4 regions of the Streptomyces roseochromogenus subsp. oscitans DS 12.976 genome follow, and region 1 is predicted to be linked to each of the others. Evidence: riboswitches for the same ligand, from Rfam matches in the RefSeq annotation. Region 1 holds a riboswitch; each other region holds the start of a gene.
The links. A riboswitch is a leader RNA that binds a small molecule or an ion and turns the genes downstream of it on or off. The one in region 1 is predicted to bind cobalamin.
Positions count from the first base shown of each region.

Region 2: linked by a shared signal. The riboswitch ahead of M878_RS63315 (ribonucleoside-diphosphate reductase subunit alpha) and the one ahead of M878_RS55455 (CbtB domain-containing protein) in region 1 are both predicted to bind cobalamin.
Region 3: linked by a shared signal. The riboswitch ahead of M878_RS82125 (cobalamin biosynthesis protein) and the one ahead of M878_RS55455 (CbtB domain-containing protein) in region 1 are both predicted to bind cobalamin.
Region 4: linked by a shared signal. The riboswitch ahead of metE (5-methyltetrahydropteroyltriglutamate--homocysteine S-methyltransferase) and the one ahead of M878_RS55455 (CbtB domain-containing protein) in region 1 are both predicted to bind cobalamin.

Region 1 is NZ_CM002285.1:1,200,423-1,203,702, reverse strand. Features, by position in the region: gene M878_RS55465 (hypothetical protein) at 1-867, opposite strand, end outside; cobalamin riboswitch at 1,049-1,171, shown strand; gene M878_RS55460 (hypothetical protein) at 1,232-1,618, shown strand; cobalamin riboswitch at 1,784-1,928, shown strand; gene M878_RS55455 (CbtB domain-containing protein) at 1,965-2,186, shown strand; gene M878_RS55450 (CbtA family protein) at 2,208-2,960, shown strand; gene M878_RS55445 (ABC transporter ATP-binding protein) at 3,161-3,280, opposite strand, start outside.
Region 2 is NZ_CM002285.1:3,150,760-3,154,039, forward strand. Features, by position in the region: gene mctP (monocarboxylate uptake permease MctP) at 1-325, shown strand, start outside; gene M878_RS63310 (GNAT family N-acetyltransferase) at 449-952, shown strand; cobalamin riboswitch at 1,005-1,129, shown strand; gene M878_RS63315 (ribonucleoside-diphosphate reductase subunit alpha) at 1,255-3,280, shown strand, end outside.
Region 3 is NZ_CM002285.1:7,516,389-7,519,668, forward strand. Features, by position in the region: gene M878_RS82120 (cobyric acid synthase) at 1-999, opposite strand, end outside; gene M878_RS82125 (cobalamin biosynthesis protein) at 996-1,961, opposite strand; cobalamin riboswitch at 2,060-2,201, opposite strand; gene M878_RS82130 (hypothetical protein) at 2,385-2,612, opposite strand; gene M878_RS82135 (inorganic phosphate transporter) at 2,644-3,280, opposite strand, start outside.
Region 4 is NZ_CM002285.1:9,050,952-9,054,231, reverse strand. Features, by position in the region: gene M878_RS88910 (acyl-CoA dehydrogenase family protein) at 1-1,094, opposite strand, end outside; cobalamin riboswitch at 1,353-1,575, shown strand; gene metE (5-methyltetrahydropteroyltriglutamate--homocysteine S-methyltransferase) at 1,732-3,280, shown strand, end outside.

The sequences.
Region 1 (3,280 bases):
GCGGGCCGCCGTGTGCACCCGGTGGCGCAGCTGGGCCTCGTCAGCGCCGGCCCGGGAGACCGAGTAGCCGGGCAGCCGGGGCAGCAGCACGCCGAACTCCCGGTGGAACGCGGTCACTTCGGCCTCGGCTGCCAAGGTGGTCTCCGGGGAGCTGCCCGCCCCCGGCGCGGGGAGGCCCACCGCGTCCTCGACCGTCGGGTACAGCGTCGTCTTCCGGTTCCAGCGCTCGGCGACCTCCGGCCCGTTGGCGTCCACCCGCAGCTGCTCCAGGCCCGCCGCGCGCTTCAGCCAGAGCAGCAGCACCCGTGCCTCGGCGTCGATCGCGAACAGTCGCACCACCGTCTCCGGTACCGCGCTCAGCTGCCGGACCAGGCGTTCCAGCGGTGCGGCCGGCCGGTCCGGGAACGAGCCGACCGCCATCGCCAGCAGGGCGTGCGTCAGGTAGTAGTAACGCAGCTCGGGGACCTCCACGGGGACCGCCTCGGACGCCGCCACCGCCTGCCGCCACGGCTCGCCCCGGCCCACCACCAGGTCGCCCGGCGCGGCCAGATACACCGCCCGGGCCTCGTTGTACGCCGAGAAGTCGTCCGGCGAGCGGCCGAGGGCCAGTTGGGCCACGTCGGCCTCGAAGCAGCCCTTCAGCGTGGACGCGGTGCCGAGCACGATGGCCGGCACCTGGCCGCGCGGCACCCCGAACGGCAGCAGCTCCTTGCCCGCCGCCTCCTTCGCCCCGGCCAGATCCGTCCCGAGCAGACGCCGTGAGACCTGCTCCAGTTCCTCGGTCGAGAGCAGATCGGGTCCGGTGACGAACCCGTTCCACGCCAGGGTCTCACCACGGTGAACGACGGTCTGTTCCTGTTTCTGCATCCACGGCTCCCGGATTCAGTGCGGAAAGCGACAGGTCGATCACATTCTGTATGCCCCCGAAGGGCGGTCGGACCGCTCACAGGTCACGGCAGCCTCACTCACAGCATGCGCCCGAGGGCGCCTGCCGGCCGCGGCGCCGGTGATGGGATGATGATCGACGACATCAGGGCGACGGCGGTCCGAGGAAGCCGGTGGAAATCAGGCGCGGTCCCGCCACTGTGACCGGTGAGCGAGTTCCGGCAGGCCACCGCCCCGTCCGGGGTGGGAAGGCGGGGCGAGTGACGACCCGGGAGCCAGGAGACTCACGCGGTCGCCTCCTCGACGGACACCGGGGCGGATCTCCCCGGGAGGGGAGTGGTGCGGCGTGCCCGAGAGGCCGACGGAGAATGCATCAGGCGGTGCGGCGCCGTGCCGGGTCGTGGTGTGCCGGGACTGCTGCTGCGGCAGCCCCAAGGTGACCGGGGTCGATCACGCGGCGCAGACCGCGCGGCTGCGGGCGGAGATGCCGGTCCGTGTCTCCGACTGCCTCGACGTGTGCGATCAGGCCAACGTCATCGTCGTACAGCCCTCGGCCGCGGGCCGGGCCGCCGGTGCGCGGCCGGTCTGGCTCGGGCTCGTCAACGACGCGGACGCGACCGAGGACATCGTCACCTGGGTGCGCGCCGGCGGGCCGGGCGTGGCTCCCCTGCCGGACATCCTCGACCTGTACACCTTCACACCGCCCCGGCGCCGCGCGGATCCCCCGGCGTGAAGTGCGCGTGGCGTCATCGCCGCACTGCATGTGCTCCGTGAGGTGTTCCGTGTTGTCCACGAAGATGGAGCTGACACGCACGCACCGGTGCGCATCCACGACCCGGCGGACTCCGCCGTCGGCGTCGCGGGAGAGGAAGATCACGTCGGGCGGAGGCGGTCTTGGGCATGCGCGCGTCGCGCGGTACGGTCGATCCGATATCGACGACGGCGACACGGAAGCCGGTGGGAATCCGGCACGGTCGCGCCACTGTATGAGGGACCCCCAGGGGCTCGCGAGTCAGACCCGTGGCCGTCGTCATGTGCACCACCGAGATGGGACGCGAACTCCCAGAGGAGGTCCTGCCATGGCGCAGACCGTCGCCCAGCCGACAGCAACCACCCCCGTCGTTCCCGCCAAGCTGCCACTGAAGGCGATTGCTCCCTGGGCGGTCTTCTTCGGCGTCCTGATGATGATCCTGCTCTACTTCGTCGGCGCCGAGCAGGGCGCCACCTCCGTGTTCAACGGCACGGGCGTCCACGAGTGGGTGCACGACGCCCGCCACCTGCTCGGATTCCCCTGCCACTGACGCGAGGGACTCCGCACGCCCATGAACTCCGCAACCGTACGGAAACTTCTTGTACGGGGCATGGTCACCGGCCTCGCGGCCGGTGTGCTTGCCCTGATCGTGGCCTATCTCCTCGGTGAGCCGAACGTCGACAAGGCGATCAGCTACGAGGACGCCCACTCCCACGGGCCCGAGATGGAGGTCGTCTCCCGCTCCCTGCAGTCCACCGCCGGCCTCGCCACCGGCGTCCTCGTCTACGGCGTTGCCTTCGGCGGCATCGCCGCGCTCGCCTTCTGCTTCGCCCTGGGCCGCGTGGGCCGCTTCAGCCCGCGCGCCACGGCACTGCTGCTGTCGGGCTGCGCACTGCTCGCCGTGTACGTCGTGCCGTTCCTGAAGTACCCGGCCGCTCCGCCGTCGGTCGGCAACCCCGACACCATCGGCAAGCGGACCACCCTGTACTTCCTGATGACGGTGCTCAGCGTCCTCCTGGCTGTCGCCGCCACCATCCTGGGCAAGCGGCTCGCGCCGAGCCTGGGCACCTGGTGGGCGACCGTGGCCGCGGTGGCCGCGTTCGCCGTCGTGATCGGCCTGGCCTACCAGTTCCTGCCCGTCGTCAACGAGGTGCCCAAGGACTTCTCGGCCACCCTGCTGTGGCGGTTCCGGCTCTCGGCTCTGGCGATCCAGATCGTGCTGTGGAGCGGATTCGGCCTCGTCTTCGGCGAGTTGGCCGAGCGCGTGCTGAACCCCAAGCCGGCCACGGCCCCGAACAGCCGAGCGGTTCCGGCCGCGCACTGACTCCTTCCGGACAACAGAGGGCCCTTCGGAACCTTCCGAGGGCCCTCTGGCGTTCTCCGGAGCCTCGGCGGCCACGAGGCGGTCGCCCTTCGTGGAGGACGCCAGCAAGGCCGCCTGCCTGCCTGCGCTGCGCGGTGGCGGCACTGCTGCGCCGTCACCGCGATACGGCAGCCTGAACCGCGGCGTCGGCCTGTCGGCCCTCAGGCCGCCTCGTGACCCGGCCTCGTCCCGGTTGTCGATGACCTGCCCGGGGCCGTGATGACCGCCGTGCCGTCCGACAGGTGCAGGACGAGGTCGGCCTGGGCCGTCAGGCGCAGGTC
Region 2 (3,280 bases), 2.0 Mb from region 1:
GTTCACCCGCTGGTTCCACCGCTGGGCCCTGCTCGCCGGCTGGGCGGTCGGCATGGCCTACGGAACGGTCGCCGCGTACGGCGTCGCCTCCCCGACCCAGAAGCACTTCGGCGGTTCGGCGAAGCAGATCCCCGGCATCGGCGAGATCGGCTACATCGGCCTCACGGCCTTCGTCCTCAACGTCGCCGTGGCCGTGGTCCTCACCATCGTCCTCAAGGCCGTGAAGGCCCCTGAGGGCGTCGACGAGACCGAGCCGGAGGACTACACGGCGGACGCGGGAGAACCCGGCGTGCAGACGGAACTGACGCCCACCGCAACCCCATAAGGGAGGCGCGGGGCCGTATCGACATGCGGCTCCGCCGCGTGGGCGCGAGTGACCACGGACAACCCGCAGCGGGCCGCCGGAAAGCAAGTGCTACGGCGGCCCGCTCGCTTGCACACTCACACCATGGACATCCAGATCCGCCCCGCAGACCCCGCCGATTACGACGCACTCGGCGACATCACAGCCCAGGCCTACCTCCAGGACGGCCTCCTGGACTTCGGCGAGAGCGACACATACCTCGGTGAACTCCGGGACGTGGCCAAAAGAGCCGCCGCCGCAGAGGTCCTGGTGGCCGTACGCGACGGAGTGCTCGGCGGCGTCACCTTCGTCCCCTTCCCCGGCCCCATGACCGACATCGCGCGCCCTGGAGAGGCGGAGATCCGTATGCTGGCCGTGGCCGGCGCCGCCCGTGGTCAGGGAGCCGGCGAGGCCCTCGTACAGGCGTGCCTCGACCGCGCACGGGCCACCGAGGGCTGTCGGGCCGTCGTTCTGTCGACCCAGCGCACCATGCGCGCCGCCCACCGGATCTACGAACGCCTCGGCTTCGTTCGCACACCCGAGCGGGACTGGAATCCGCTGCCCGAGCAGCTCGACATCACTCTGCTCACCTATCAGTTGACGCTCTGAGACCACCGCGACACAACATCTGGGGGTGCCACGACAGCCCGGCACTAGATGTATGCTCGTCCTCGCTGTCGCCGCAGGGGAATCCGGTGCGAATCCGGAACTGTCCCGCAACGGTGTACTTGCGTGCATTCGCACGCTCGCGTCAGTCCGAGGACCTGCCGGCAGCGCACCCGGCCGTCCGGTCCGGGTGCCCTGAGACGTCCGGGCCTCGTGGAATGGGCCGGTGGACGCGACGCCGTGTGCGCTCGTGGCTGCCTCCTGCCCTCCACAAGGCCCCCGTGCCGAGCGAGGGAGAGCCCCACGTGACCATCGCGCCAGCAGATCCGGCTTCAGTCGGCGAAGTCAGCGAGCCGGAGACGGACGGTCCCGGTACCGCGCTGCTGCGGACCCTGACCGAGCTGACCGCCGACCTCCCCGACGCCGACCCCGGCCGGGTCGCCGCCGCCGCGCTGCGCGGCCGGTCCGCCCGCGCCGGCGAAGCGGAGTTGCGCGAACTGGCCACCGAGGCCGCCGCCGGGCTCATCTCCGAGGACCCCGCCTACTCCAGGCTGGCCGCCCGGCTGCTGACCCTCTCCATCCGCGCCGAGGCCGCCTCGCAGGGCGTGACGTCCTTCACCGAGTCCGTCGCCGTCGGCCACCGCGAGGGCCTGATCGCCGACCGCACCGCGGAGTTCGCGCGGCTGCATGCCGAACGCCTCGACGCCCTGGTCGACCGGGCGGCCGACGACCGCTTCGGCTACTTCGGTCTGCGCACCCTGCACAGCCGCTATCTCCTGCGGCACCCCCTCACCCGCAAGGTCATCGAGACGCCCCAGCACTTCATGCTCCGGGTCGCCGCCGGTCTCGCCGAGGACGACACCGTCCGCTCCGTCGACGAAGTCGCCGCGCTCTACCGGCTCATGAGCCGCCTCGACTACCTCCCGTCCTCCCCCACGCTCTTCAACTCCGGCACGCGGCACCCGCAGATGTCGTCCTGCTATCTCCTCGACTCCCCGCTGGACGAGCTGGACTCCATCTACGACCGCTACCACCAGGTGGCCCGGCTCTCGAAACACGCCGGCGGCATCGGTCTGTCGTACTCCCGGATCCGCAGCCGCGGTTCGCTGATCCGCGGCACCAACGGGCACTCCAACGGCATCGTCCCCTTCCTGAAGACCCTGGACGCCTCGGTGGCCGCGGTGAACCAGGGCGGCCGGCGCAAGGGCGCCGCGGCCGTCTACCTGGAGACCTGGCACTCGGACATCGAAGAGTTCCTGGAGCTGCGGGACAACACCGGTGAGGACGCGCGCCGTACGCACAACCTGAACCTCGCGCACTGGATCCCGGACGAGTTCATGCGCCGGGTCAACGCCGACGCGCAGTGGTCCCTCTTCTCCCCCGCCGACGTGCCGGAGCTGGTGGACCTGTGGGGCGAGGAGTTCGACGCCGCCTACCGCAAGGCGGAAGAAAAAGGCCTCGCGAAGAAGACGATCCCGGCCCGTGAGCTGTACGGCCGGATGATGCGCACCCTCGCGCAGACCGGCAACGGCTGGATGACCTTCAAGGACGCCGCCAACCGCACCGCCAACCAGACGGCCCTGCCGGGTCACGTCGTCCACTCCTCCAACCTCTGCACGGAGATCCTGGAGGTCACGGACGACGGCGAGACGGCGGTCTGCAACCTGGGGTCCGTCAATCTGGGCGCCTTTGTCGATCTGTCGACCGGCGACCTCGACTGGCAGCGGCTGGACGAGACGGTCCGTACGGCCGTCACCTTCCTCGACCGCGTCGTCGACATCAACTTCTATCCGACCGAGCAGGCGGGTCGGTCGAACGCCAAGTGGCGTCCCGTCGGTCTCGGCGCGATGGGGCTGCAGGACGTCTTCTTCAAGCTGCGCCTGCCCTTCGACTCACCGGAGGCCAGGGCCCTGTCCACGCGGATCGCCGAGCGGATCATGCTCGCCGCGTACGAGGCCTCCACCGACCTCGCCGAGCGCAGTGGCCCGCTGCCGGCCTGGGAGAAGACCCGTACGGCCCAGGGGGTGCTGCACCCCGACCACTACGGCGTCGAGCTGACCTGGCCCGAGCGCTGGGAGGCGCTGCGCCGGCGTATCGCCGAAACAGGGTTGCGCAACTCGCTGCTGCTCGCCATCGCCCCGACGGCGACCATCGCCTCCATCGCGGGCGTGTACGAGTGCATCGAGCCTCAGGTGTCGAACCTGTTCAAGCGCGAGACGCTGTCCGGTGAGTTCCTCCAGGTCAACTCCTACCTGGTGCAGGACCTGAAGAACCTCGGCGTGTGGGACGCGCGCACCCGCGAGGCGCTGCGCGACTCGAGCGGCTCGGTGC
Region 3 (3,280 bases), 6.3 Mb from region 1:
TTCGGCGGCCCGGTGCTTCAGCGCCTCCGCCAGCCCGCGCTCCCGCAGCCACTCCAGCGCACGCACCGTGCCCCGCGTACCCGGGATCACCACCAGGTCCGCGTCCGCCAGCTCCTCCGGGCGGTCCACGAACCGCACCACGACACCCGGTTCGGCGGCGAGGGCGTCCACGTCCGTGAAGTTGGACATCAGCGGGATCGCGCACACGGCGACGCGCAGCACGTCCTCGCCGACCGGGGGAGACACGGTCGACTCGCGGACCGTGCCGCGCAGCGAAACGCGCAGGCCGTCCTCCTCGTCGATGCCGAGCCCGTGCCGGAACGGCAGCACGCCGTAGGCGCGCCGCCCGGTGAGGCCGTGGAGCATCTCCAGCCCGGGCTCCAGCAGGGAGACATCGCCTCGGAACTTGTTCACCAGGAACCCGGCGACCAGTTCCTGGTCCTCGGGCGAGAGCAGGGCGACAGTGCCGAAGAAGGAGGCGAAGACGCCGCCGCGGTCGATGTCGCCGACCACCAGCACGGGCAGCCGCGCGTTTCGCGCGATCCCCATGTTCACGATGTCCGTCCGGCGCAGATTGATCTCCGCCGGTGAACCCGCCCCCTCACAGATCACCGCGTCATACGTGCCCCGCAACTCGGCCAGGCAGTCCAGCACCGTGCCCAGCAGCCGCTGTTGCCGCCCGCCGTGATAGCCGCGGGCGCTCAGCTCGCCCACCGGCTTGCCCAGCAGCACCACCTGGCTGCTCTGCTCGCCGCCCGGCTTGAGCAGCACCGGGTTCATCAGCGCGGTCGGCTCGATCCGGCACGCCTGGGCCTGCATGGCCTGCGCCCGCCCGATCTCCGCGCCCTCACGGGTCACGAAGGAATTGAGCGACATGTTCTGCGCCTTGAACGGCGCGACCTTGACGCCCTGACGCACCAGCCACCGGCAGATCCCGGCCGTCACGACGCTCTTGCCGGCGTCGGAGGTGGTGCCGGCGACGAGAAGTCCCCCGTTCACTGTCCACGTCCCTTCAGACCCTTGGCGAGACCTTTGACGAAGAGGCGCGCGGCGACCGTGGTGCCGAGCGCGAGCAGGCCGACGCGGCGGGAGAGCCGTACCGCCCGGTCGATGTCGCTCACCTGGACCGCCCGGCCGGTGTGGCCGTTCAGCACGGGCCGGTGCTCGACCCGGCCGCCGTAGGAGAGTGTGCCGCCCAGGCGGACGCCGAGCGCGCCCGCGAACGACGCTTCGACGGGGCCCGCGTTGGGGCTCGGGTGCTTGGGGGCGTCGGCCTTCCAGGCGCGCAGGGCGCCTCGCGGGTCGGGTCCGGCCGCGGCGGCGAGTACGGCGGTCAGCCGGGCTCCCGGCCAGCCGGCCACGTCGTCGAGGCGGGCCGAGGCCCAGCCGTAACGGCGGTAGCGGGAGGACTTGTGACCGACCATCGCGTCCAGGGTGTTGACGGCCCGGAAGCCGAGCAGCCCGGGCACCCCGGCCATCGCGCCCCACACCAGCGCGCCCACGACGGCGTCGGAGGTGTTCTCGGCGACCGACTCGACCACGGCCCGGGCGATCCCGTCGGCGTCCAGCGCCTGCGGGTCCCGGCCGCACAGATGCGGCAGCCGCGCCCGCGCCGCCTCGACATCCCCGCGCTCCAGGGCGCTGCCGATGGTGCGGGCCTCGCGCGCGAGCGAAGTGCCGCCGACCACCGCCCAGGTGGCGGCGGCGGTCAGCGCGACGGAAGCGGCGGGGGAGGGGCGTACAGCGCGTACGGCCACCGTGCCGAGTGCGACGGCGCCACCGGCGCACACCACGGTGTGCAAGGTGCCCCAGCCGCGGTGGTCGTGCCACAACGCGCCGTCCACGGCAGCGGCCGCACGCCCGAACGCGGCGACCGGATGCCCGTGGCGCGGATCGCCGAGGAGCAGGTCACCGAGGAGGCCGGCGGCGGCGCCGTACGCGTAGCTGCGATCGGCACCCATCGGCTCAGCCGTCCGTGGGGACAGGAGCGGGCCTGGTACGGGTCCTTCGGCAGCCGGGCATGGCGATCGGTGTCCTCACTCAGGGTGTCCGCGCCCTGGTTCGACGAGATTCGGCGGTGAGAGTTCCTGGCTCCCGGGGGTTCTTCCCCGGTGACAGTGGCGGGACCGCGCCGGATTCGCACCGGCTTCCTCTCCTGCCGCCGTACATGGCGTGGGCAGTCCACCACGCGCCCGGAACGGCCGTCAACTTGCCATTGACCTGCACGGGGAGAGTGTGCCGATCCCCACATCGCGGGGTGCCCGTGGCCTGTGCGCACGGCGAAGGCTCCTCTCCGCGGCGGGCGGGGAGGAGCCTTGGTGATGCCCGGTTCGTGATGCCTGTGGTGGTGCCTGTGGTGGTGCCGTCCGGTTCGTGGCGTTCTGTCAGGCCTTGGCGACGATCAGGTAGATGCCGTACGCCACCGCCGCCGCGCAGGCGGCGAAGCAGACGTAAGCGCCGGTGACGGCGAGCGCGGCGGAGCCGCCCTGCGCGGCCGCCCTCTCGCGCCGGGCCAGACCGTTGACACCGAGGGTGAACAGGGCCACCAGGGCCACGGTGAACACGAGGCTGACGCCGAAGACGGAGCCGATGGCTGCCCAGTCGATCTTCATGATGCTTCCTTCGGTAACCGGGTGGCCGGGGTCAGACGGTGGCGGCCGGCGGGGCGGACTGGCGCGCGGACTCGGCGGCCGGGGCGGCGATCGTGGCCGTCAGGTCCTCGGCGACCGTGCCCGCCGGGGGCGGGGTCACGGCGGCGATGGCGGTGGTCACCACGCCGGCCGGCTCCTCGGTCTCGACGACGTTGGTGTGGTCGATGACCTCGCGGCGGGAGATCTTCCAGATCGCGGCGCTGGCGGCGACGAGGAAGACGGCGACGACGGCGGTGCCCCAGTCACCCAGGTCCGTGACGGACTCGGCGCCCGCGCCGACCAGCGCGGCGGCCGGCAGGGTGAGCACCCAGGCGACGGCCATCCGGGTCGCGGTGGACCAGCGGACCACGCCGCCCTTGCGGCCGAGGCCCGCGCCCATCACCGAACCGGAGACGACGTGCGTGGTGGAGAGCGAGAAGCCCAGGTGGGAGGAGGCCAGGATGGCGGTCGCGGCGCTGGTCTGGGCGGCGAAGCCCTGGCGCGGCTCCAGGTCGGTCAGGCCCGTGCCCATGGTGCGGATGATGCGCCAGCCGCCGATGTAGGTGCCGAGCGCGATGGCCAGGCCGGCGGAGAGGATGACCCAGACCGGCGGGTTGGAGCCGGGGGCGATGGCGCCGCCCGCGATCAGC
Region 4 (3,280 bases), 7.9 Mb from region 1:
TTGACGTCCCGCCAGAACCGCTGGACGGGGTCGGAGTCGAAGTGACCCGTCGTCCCGGTGCCGCGGAAGAGGCGCTCGACGGCCGACACGGACAGTTCGACCGCCAGCGCGAAGTCGCGCGGTCCGCGGACCGCCGCCTCACCGTCCCGGGTCTCCTCGACGCCGTCGGCGACCCGTGCGGCGCGCTGGACGAGGAGTTCGGCGGCGTCCACCTCGGCGGCCGAGCGGGCCAGGTCGATCTGCACCGGCGCCTTCTCGCGCAGCGGGGCGCCGCGGCGGTCGGTCCGGCGGAGGTTCTGCTCGGCCGCGGTGCGGACCGTACCCCGCGCGGCGCCCACCACGGGGACGGCGAGCGGCAGGGCGTTCACGGCGTTCACGGGGACCGTGTGGCACCGGGCTTCGGAGGCCGCGGCCCGCCCCGCGTTGATGTCGAACCGGGACAGGGTCAGATACTCGGGCACGAAGACGTCGTCGAGCACCATGGTGTCGCTGCCGGTACCGCGCATGCCCAGGGTGAACCAGGTGTCCTTGACGGTGATGTCCGACCGCGGCACCGCGAAGAACCGCACCTCGCCCCGCCCGTCGGGGCCCACGGTGCCGGGTACTGCGGAGCAGGCGAAGACCCAGTCGGCGAAGCGCACCCCGCTGATGTACTTCCATTCACCGCTGAGCCGCCAGCCGCCGGAGGCGCGCTCCGCCTTGCCGGCCGGCATGAGCGCGCCCGCCATCAGGGCGTCCGGCCCGTCGGCCCACAGCACCGCCTGGCCCTCCAGGGGCAGATACGCCCCGTACCGGGCCGCGTAGGCGGACAGCGAGGCGGCCCAGGCCGCCGAGGCGCACCCCTCGCCGACCAGGATCACCGCCGAGGTCATGTCCGTGAAACGGCCTTCCGTACCGCCGAAGGCCGCGGGGACGAAGTGCCGGGCGAACCCGGCCTCCCGCACCGCCTCGACCACCTCGGGCGCTAGCCGCCGGGCGGCCTCCGTCTCCGCGCCGCGCCGCGCCGCGATCTGCGCCACGCGCGGCGCGGCGGCGACGACGTCCGCCACGCCCGACCTCTCGGCCAGGATCGTCGCTTTGCTGTCGCTGAGCATATGTTCGCCACCTCCACTGGGATGGCCGCAGTCTCTCCGCCCGAGCCCGCGACGGGCCGCTCCCAAGCCGGGACCGGCCCGTCAATCACCCGACCGGCTTCAATCAGCCCGCCGACGGGTCGCACCGCCCGTTCCCGCACCGTGCCGAGGCACCTGGAGACCGTCCTCCCGGGAATTCGCAGGGCGGGCCGCGGCCGCGTGTCTCACCTCACCTTCCGAATGCCGGACGTACGCCACCGCGTCTCCGGTCGGCCCCGTAGGGTGACTTCTGCAGCTGGTTCGCCCCGTCAGCCAGGCGGGACGCGTCGCAAGAGGGAACCCGGTGGGAATCCGGGACTGCCCCGCAGCGGTGAGCGGGAACGACCGCCGTCATACGCACTGGGTCCGATGTACCGGGCCCGGGAAGCGACGGCCAGTAGGTGTCCTCCTGGGAGAGGACGTGCCCGCGAGTCCGAAGACCTGCCAACTGCCCGTGTGCGGGACGACTCGTGCACGGACATCCCGGTGACCTCGAGGGCGGGTCGGCGCAGACAACCGAGCGGGCGGCCGTGGGCCGTTGTCGCCCGGTCCGTCACCCCCTTCGCGCTCTCGTCCCGTCGCCGGGATCTCAGGGATTCATCTCGCGAAGGAGATCTCCGTGACCAGCAAGTCCGCAGCCGCGGCAGCACGGGCCACCGTGTACGGCTACCCCCGCCAGGGCAGGAACCGCGAACTGAAGAAGGCGATCGAGGGCTACTGGAAGGGCCGTGTCACCGCCGACACCCTCCGGGCCACCGCGGCCGAACTGCGCCGCGGTACCTGGCGGCAGTTGGCGGACGCCGGCGTCGACGAGGCGCCGACCGGCGACTTCTCGTACTACGACCATGTACTCGACACCACCGTCATGCTCGGCGCGATCCCCGCACGCCACCGGGACGCGGTCGCCGCGGATCCGCTCGCCGGGTACTTCGCCCTGGCGCGCGGGACCCAGGACGTCGCGCCGCTGGAGATGACCAAGTGGTTCGACACCAACTACCACTATCTTGTGCCCGAGTTGGGCCCGGACACGGTGTTCACGGCCGACTCGGCCAAGCAGGTGGCGGAGCTCAAGGAGGCCGTCGGTCTGGGCCTGACCGCCCGGCCCGTCCTCGTCGGGCCCGTCACCTACCTGCTGCTGGCCAAGCCCGCGCCCGGCGTGGCCGGCGACTTCGAACCGCTCACCCTGCTGGACCGGCTGCTGCCGGTGTACGGCGAGATCCTCGCCGACCTGCGTGCGGCCGGCGCCGAGTGGGTCCAGCTCGACGAGCCCGCGCTCGTGCAGGACCGTACCCCGGCCGAACTGAACGCCGCAGCCCGCGCCTACCGCGATCTCGGAGCCCTCGCCGACCGGCCCCAACTGCTGGTGGCCTCCTATTTCGACCGGCTCGGCGAGGCGCTGCCCGTGCTGGCCAAGGCTCCGGTCGAGGGCCTGGCCCTGGACTTCACCGAGGCGGCCGCCGCCAACCTCGACGCCCTCGCGGCCGTCGGCGGGCTGCCCGGCAAGCGCCTGGTCGCCGGCGTCGTCAACGGCCGCAACATCTGGGTCAACGACCTCAAGCAGTCCCTCGCCACGCTCGGCACCCTGCTCGGTCTCGCGGACCGTGTCGACGTGTCGCCGTCCTGCTCCCTCCTGCATGTGCCGCTCGACGCCGCCGTGGAACGGGACATCGAGCCGCAGATCCTGCGCTGGCTCGCCTTCGCCCGGCAGAAGACCGCCGAGGTCGTCACCCTCGCCAAGGGCCTCACCCACGGCGTCGACACGATCGCCGCGGAACTGGCCGCGAACCGGGCCGACCTGGCCTCCCGCGCCCGCTCCCCCCTCACCCGCGACGCGGCCGTACGGGCTCGTGCGGCCGCCGTCACCGAGGCCGACGCGCGCCGCTCCCAGCCGTACGCCGAGCGGGCCTCGGCCCAGCGTGCCCGCCTCGGTCTGCCGCTGCTGCCCACGACCACGATCGGTTCGTTCCCGCAGACCGCCGAACTGCGCACAGCCCGCGCCGACCTGCGTGCCGGCCGCATCGGCGCGACCGGCTACGAGGAGCGCGTCGAGGCGGAGATCCGCGAGGTGATCTCCTTCCAGGAGAAGACCGGACTCGACGTCCTGGTCCACGGTGAGCCCGAACGCAACGACATGGTCCAGTACTTCGCTGAACAGCTCACCGGCTACC